2 regions of the Hydrogenophaga sp. R2 genome follow, and region 1 is predicted to be linked to the other one. Evidence: predicted binding sites of a transcription regulator. Region 1 holds the regulator's gene; the other holds the start of a gene.
What was found. The regulator NrdR, encoded in region 1, represses ribonucleotide reductase genes. The targets are predictions, from matches to a motif close to CACNANATNTNGTG.
Positions count from the first base shown of each region.

Region 1 (3,401 bases):
ACGGCGGCTGCGAATACGTGGACGTGGCCGAGCAACTGGCCATCGACCGCGTCAAGCAGCTCTTCGGCGCCGATGCCGCCAACGTGCAGCCGCACTGCGGCGCATCCGCCAACGAGGCCGTCTTCCTGGCCTTCCTCAAGCCCGGCGACACCATCATGGGCATGAGCCTGGCCGAAGGCGGCCACCTGACCCACGGCATGCCGCTGAACATGTCGGGCAAGTGGTTCAACGTCGTGTCCTACGGTCTGAACGCCCAGGAAGAGATCGACTACGAGGCCATGGAAGCCAAGGCCCGCGAGACCCGCCCCAAGCTGATCATTGCCGGCGCGTCGGCCTACAGCCTGCGCATCGATTTCGAGCGGTTTGCGCGCATCGCCAAGGAAGTCGGCGCCATCTTCATGGTGGACATGGCCCACTACGCCGGCCTGATCGCCGCAGGCGTCTACCCCAACCCGGTGCCGCATGCCGACGTGGTGACCTCCACCACCCACAAGAGCCTGCGTGGTCCGCGCGGCGGCATCATCCTGATGAAGGCCCAGCACGAGAAGGCCATCAACAGCGCCATCTTCCCCGGCCTGCAGGGCGGCCCGCTGATGCACGTGATCGCGGCCAAGGCCGTGGCCTTCAAGGAGGCGCTGACCCCCGAGTTCAAGGCCTACCAGCAGCAGGTGATCCGCAACGCCCAGGTGGTGGCCGAGACGCTGACCCAGCGCGGCCTGCGCATCGTGAGTGGCCGCACCGAGAGCCACGTGATGCTGGTCGACCTGCGGGCCAAGGGCATCACCGGCAAGGAAGCCGAGGCCGTGCTGGGCAGCGCCCACATGACCATCAACAAGAACGCCATCCCCAACGACCCCGAGAAGCCGATGGTCACCAGCGGCGTGCGCATCGGCACCCCGGCCATGACCACCCGCGGCTTCAAGGACGAGGAGGCCCGTGCCACCGCGCACCTGATCGCCGACGTGCTCGACAACCCGCGCGACGCGGCCAACATCGAAGCCGTGCGCGCCAAGGTGAACTCCCTGACCGCCCGCTTCCCCGTCTACAAGTGAAGAGGCCCCCACGCTCCACCGCTGCGCGGGTCGCTGCCCCCCGAGGGGGCGCGAATCCGGCTTGGGGCGGCCCGGCGCCGGATTCCATTCGCACCGCTCTGAGCGTCACTGACCGATGAAGTGCCCCTTTTGCGGCCACCTCGAAACCCAGGTCGTGGAGACCCGGGTGTCGGAGGACGCGGACTTCATCCGCCGCCGCCGCCAGTGCGGCCATTGCGAGAAACGCTTCACCACCTACGAGCGTCCTGAGGTGAGCTTTCCGGCCGTGGTCAAGAAGGACGGCCGGCGGGTGGACTATGTACCGGCCAAGCTGCGCGGCTCGTTCGCGCTGGCCCTGCGCAAGCGGCCGGTGAGCACCGAGCAGGTGGACGCGGCGATCGAGCGCATCGAGGAAAAGCTGCTCAACCTGGGCGCTCGCGAGGTACCGGCGGCCCGCCTGGGCGAGATGGTCATGCGCGAGCTCAAGAAGCTCGACAAGGTGGCGTACATCCGGTTTGCCAGCGTCTACCGCAGCTTCGAGGACATCGACGAATTCCGGGCGCTGGTCGACGAGGTCAAGCGCTGATCCCGTGTCGGACACCGACCTGATCCACCTGCAGAGCGCGCTGGATGCCAGCCGGCTCTCGCTCACCCTCTCCAACCCCAACCCGTGTGTCGGCTGCGTGCTCGCAGCACCCGATGGCCGTGTCATCGGCATCGGCCATACCCAGCAGGCCGGCGGCCCGCATGCCGAGGTCATGGCGCTGCGCGATGCAGCGGCCCGCGGCGAGCCGGTGGTGGGCGCCACGGCCCATGTCACGCTGGAACCCTGCTCCCACTTCGGTCGCACCCCGCCCTGCTGCAACGCCCTGATCGAGGCCCGCGTGGCGCGGGTGGTGGTGGCCTGCACCGACCCCAACCCGCTGGTGGCCGGCCGTGGCCTGGACCGTCTGCGCGAGGCCGGCATCACGGTCGATGTGCTGCCACCCGACCATGCCATCGCCCTGGCGGTGCGCGATCTCAACGTCGGCTTCTTCAGCCGCATGGAGCGGGGTCGGCCGTGGGTCCGCATGAAGATGGCGGCGTCGCTGGATGGCATCACGGCGCTGGACAACGGCCAGAGCCAGTGGATCACCGGCCCCGAGGCGCGCGCCGACGGCCACGCCTGGCGCGCGCGCGCCTGCGCGGTGCTGACCGGCATCGGCACCGTGGCCGAAGACAACCCCCGGCTCGATGTGCGCGAGGTGCCGGTGACGCGCCAGCCCGACCTGGTGGTGATCGACTCGCACCTGCGCACCCCGACCGATGCCCGCCTGTTCGAGACGCCCCACGGTGGCCTGCAACGGCGCATCCACCTGTTTCATGCGGTGCGCGACGCAGCGGCCGAAGCCGCACTGCAGTCGCGCGGCGCCCGGCTGCAGTGCCTGCCCGGCGACGGCGGCAAGGTGGATCTGCCCGCCATGATCGATGCGCTGGGCCGGCTGGAGATCAACGAGCTGCACGTGGAAGCCGGCTACAAGCTCAATGGCTCGCTGCTGCGCGCCGGGCTGGTGGACGAGCTGCTGGTGTACCTGGCGCCCCGCCTGCTCGGACAAGGCTCGGGGCTGGCCCACCTGGGGGCGCTGGAGCGCCTGGCCGATGGCGTGAACCTGCGCTGGATCGACACGGTGCCGGTGGGCGATGACCTCCGTCTGCGGGCCCAAGTGGTCCGCTGATCTCACCTGCGCCGAATAACACCCGAGCATTCATCCGCCTGTCGATGGGTCTCATGCATCCATCGAAATGGATACTTTGTAGTTAATACGCGCACCTACAGTGGCGGGCATGAAACAGCCCACCACCCCGCTCCGTTTCGCCTGCGCCCGAGGACTCTCGCTCATCGAGACCATGGTGGCTGTTGCCATCCTGGGCAGTATGGTGGCCATGGCAGCCCCCAGCTTCGCCCGCATCGGCGAGCGCTACCGGGTCAGCGGGGTGCAGTCCGATCTGGAAGCCACCCTGCATGCCGCGCGGGTCGAAGCCGTCACCCCGTCGGGACGGCAGGCGGCCGATGCCTGCGGCACCTTCTGGCTCGACCACACCGGCGCACGCAGCCAGGTGCAGGTGGTCGGGCAGGCGGTGCCCGCCAGCGCCGACGAATGCTGGAGCCGCTGAGCCTGCGGCCCTGATCCGGGCAGGGGGGTCACAAACCCTGCGAAAATACCCGGATGTTTACCGGCATCATCACCGGCGTGGGGCGTATCGCCGACCTCCACGCGCTGGGCAGTTCTTTGGACCACGGCAAGCGACTGAGCATCGAGGCGCCCGCGGGCTACCTGGATGACGTCGGTCTGGGCGACAGCATCGCGCTCAACGGCGCCTGCATGACGG
Region 1 is NZ_JBBHZN010000001.1:363,275-366,675, reverse strand. Features, by position in the region: gene glyA (serine hydroxymethyltransferase) at 1-1,052, shown strand, start outside; gene nrdR (transcriptional regulator NrdR) at 1,168-1,617, shown strand; gene ribD (bifunctional diaminohydroxyphosphoribosylaminopyrimidine deaminase/5-amino-6-(5-phosphoribosylamino)uracil reductase RibD) at 1,622-2,746, shown strand; gene WD026_RS01800 (pilus assembly FimT family protein) at 2,856-3,185, shown strand; gene WD026_RS01795 (riboflavin synthase) at 3,239-3,401, shown strand, end outside.

Region 2 (3,401 bases), on a different contig from region 1:
TCGTTGACCACCTTGAGGAAGGGCACCACGCCCTGCGATTCGCCGTTGGTGCCCTTGATGTGCGAGCCCAGGGCGCGCACACGGGTCCAGTCGTTGCCCAGGCCGCCGGCGAACTTGGACAGCAGTGCGTTTTCCTTGATGGACTCGTAGATGCCGTCCAGGTCGTCGGGCACGGTGGTCAGGTAGCAGGACGACAGCTGCGAACGCAGGGTGCCGCTGTTGAACAGCGTGGGGGTGGACGACATGAAGTCGAACGAGGAGAGGATCTCGTAGAACTCGATGGCGCGCGCCTCGCGGTCGATCTCGTTCAGCGACAGGCCCATGGCCACGCGCATGAAGAAGGCCTGCGGCATCTCGATGCGGGTCTTGCGCACGTGCAGGAAGTAGCGGTCGTACAGGGTCTGCAGGCCGAGGTAGTCGAACTGCAGGTCACGCTCGGGCTTGAGCGCAGCACCCAGACGGGCCAGGTCGAACTGCATCAGCTTCTCGTCCAGCAGCTCGTTCTCCACGCCCTTCTTGATGAACTGCGGGAAGTACTCGGCATAGCGCTCGCCCATCTGCTCGGCCGGCACGGCCTCGCCCAGGATTTCCTTGGTGATGGTGTGCAGCAGCAGGCGGGCGGTGGCGTAGGTGTAGTCGGGGTCTTTCTCGATCAGGGTGCGGGCGGCCAGGATGGCGGCCTTGTAGACCTCGTCGATGGGCACGCCGTCGTACAGGTTGCGCTTGGTCTCGGCCACGATGGGTTCGGGCTTGACGTCGGCGCCCAGCCCGGCGCAGGCCTGGGCGATCAGGGTCTGCAGTGCCTGCAGGTCCAGCGGCACGCGCTGGCCGCGGTCGATCACGTGCAGCTGTGGCTCGGCTGCCTGGGCCACGGCCTGGCTGGCGCGCTCGCGGGTGCGGCGCTCGCGGTAGAGCACGTAGGCGCGGGCCACTTCGTGGTGACCGCCGCGCATCAGGCCGAGCTCGACCTGGTCCTGCACGTCCTCGATGTGGAAGGTGCCGCCGCCCGGACGCGAGCGCATGAGCGCGCGCACCACGGCCTGGGTGAGCTCGTCCACCGTCTCGCGCACGCTGGCCGATGCCGCGCCCTGGGTGCCGTGCACCGCCAGGAAGGCCTTCATCATGGCCACGGCGATCTTGCTGGGTTCGAAGGACACCACCGCGCCGTTGCGGCGGATGATCTGGTAGTGGGCCAGGACGGAGGCGCTCACGGGCGCTGCGCTGGGGCTCATGCTGCCGGTCGGCATGGCCGAGGGGCTGTGGGTGGTCTGGGGGGTGGTGGCGGTCAGCATGGTTCCTCTTGGGTGTTGTTGTGGGATGTCCGGGGTCTGTGGCCCGGTGCGGGCGGCGTGCCTGCCGCCTTGTGCGGTGCCTGTCGGGTGCTCGTCGGCCTGTAGGGCCGTTCTCGGAAGCACACTATATCTGGTGTCTGTGACCCCTTCAAGCCACTACCTATGGTGTGTGGCCTGCTGCAGTGCAGAAGGCGCGTCGTGCATATTTCGCTGGATAAAAAGCACCCGGACATGGCGTTGCATGCCCCCCGGCGGCATCGCTGGCGCCATGCGATGCCGGGGTCCGATGTTCAATGTCCGTGCGGTCTGCAGACCGTTTTCGCGTGCCAGCCCGCATGGGGCCGGGCTCAGCCGGATGCACCGTCCTGGTGAGGCTGTGGCGGGGTGGCAGCCAGTCCGTGGGTGACCTCGGGAAAGTACCCACGGTCCCAGCCCAGACGGGCCAGGGCGAGCTGTTGCAGATGTGCCCAATCAAACCCTGCGCCGGGGTCAAGTTTGCGACCCGGTGCGATGTGTTCATGCCCTGCCACATGCCGCAGCGGATGGCGCAGGGCCAGCTGCTGCATCAGGCGCACCAGGCGCTGGTACTGCGCCGCCTCGAAGGTGTCGCCCTCCAGGCCTTCGAGCTCGATGCCGACCGAATCGTCGTTGCAGTTCTCGCGCCCCCGCCAGCACGAACGGCCCGCATGCCAGGCGCGCTCGAAGGTGTCGACGAACTGCACCAGCTCGCCGTCGCGGCGGATGAAGAAGTGCGAGGACACTTCCATGCCCCGGATCTGCCCGAAGTAGGGGTGGGCGTCCCAGTCCAGGCGGTTGACGAACAGCTGTTCCACCTCGGGGCCGCCGTACTGGCCCGGTGGCAGGCTGATCGAATGCAGCACCACCAGATCGATGACGGCGCCTGCCGGTCGCGGGCCGAAGTTGGGCGAGGGGCAACGGCGTGCCTCGCGCAGCCAGCCACCGTCCCAGTCGCTCAGGGCCACCGGCCTGCCGGTCTGCCGGGTGTCGATGGACATCAGCGGGCCTCGTCGTCCTCGGGTTCCGGCTCGACCGAGCCGGAGGGCATCACGATGCCCAGCCGCTGGATGCGGTAACGCATCTGCCGCAGGTTCAGGCCCAGCCGGGCGGCAGCGGCGGTGCGGTTGTAGTCGCATTCGCGCAGGGCCTTGAGCAGCACCTGGCGTTCCTTCTCGTCGAGGTAGCGCTGCAGGTCGGACGGAATGGCATCGGGCGGCAGCGTGTCGCTGGTGCCGGCAGGCGCCGGCTGGCGCAGCGGCATGGGATCGGTCGGCGTCTCGTCGAAGGATTCGCCGAAGTCCGGCACGTCCAGCTGATGGCCGTCGCTCAGGGCGAGGGCGCGCTGCAGCAGGTTTTCGAGCTCGCGCACATTGCCCGGCAGTTCACGGCGCCAGAGCCAGTCGCGCGCTTGCGGCGTGAGCTGGGGCACGGGCTGGCCGATGTCCTGGCACAGACGCTCCAGCAGGGCCTGCACCAGGTCGTCCAGGTCGTCGCGGCGTTCGCGCAGGGCCGGGGTGCGCAGCCCGATCACGTTGAGGCGGTAGAACAGGTCCTGCCGGAACTGGCCCGACTGCACCAGGGCCGGCAGGTCGCGGTGGGTGGCACTCACCAGCCGCACATCCACCGCTTCTTCCTGCACGCCGCCCAGGGCGCGCACCCGTCGCTCCTGGATCACCCGCAGCAGCTTGGCCTGCATGGCCAGGGGCAGGTCGCCGATCTCGTCCAGAAAGAGCGTGCCGCCGCGCGCGGCCTGGAAGTAGCCCTCGCGGTCGGCGGTGGCGCCGGTGTAGGCGCCCTTGCGGGCTCCGAAGAATTCGGCCTCGATCAGGTTCTCGGGGATGGCGCCGCAGTTGACCGCCACGAACGGGCCGCTGGCGCGGTGGCTGCAGTCGTGCACCGCGCGGGCCACCAGCTCCTTGCCGGTGCCCGATTCGCCCAGGATGAGCACCGGTGCCATGCTGGTGGCCACCTTCTCGATGCGCGACTTGATCTGCAGGATGCTGGGCGAGCGGCCCACGATGCGCGCGAGCGACTGGACGCCGGCCGGTGGCGGGGGCGCTGCCCGCATCGGTTCGCCCGAGGCGCCGGACG
Region 2 is NZ_JBBHZN010000004.1:287,059-290,459, forward strand. Features, by position in the region: gene WD026_RS14760 (ribonucleoside-diphosphate reductase subunit alpha) at 1-1,292, opposite strand, end outside; gene ampD (1,6-anhydro-N-acetylmuramyl-L-alanine amidase AmpD) at 1,640-2,308, opposite strand; gene WD026_RS14770 (sigma-54-dependent transcriptional regulator) at 2,308-3,401, opposite strand, start outside.
Region 2: WD026_RS14760 (ribonucleoside-diphosphate reductase subunit alpha) is a predicted target of NrdR. The motif match lies at 1,415-1,428, and genes of this name have one in related genera.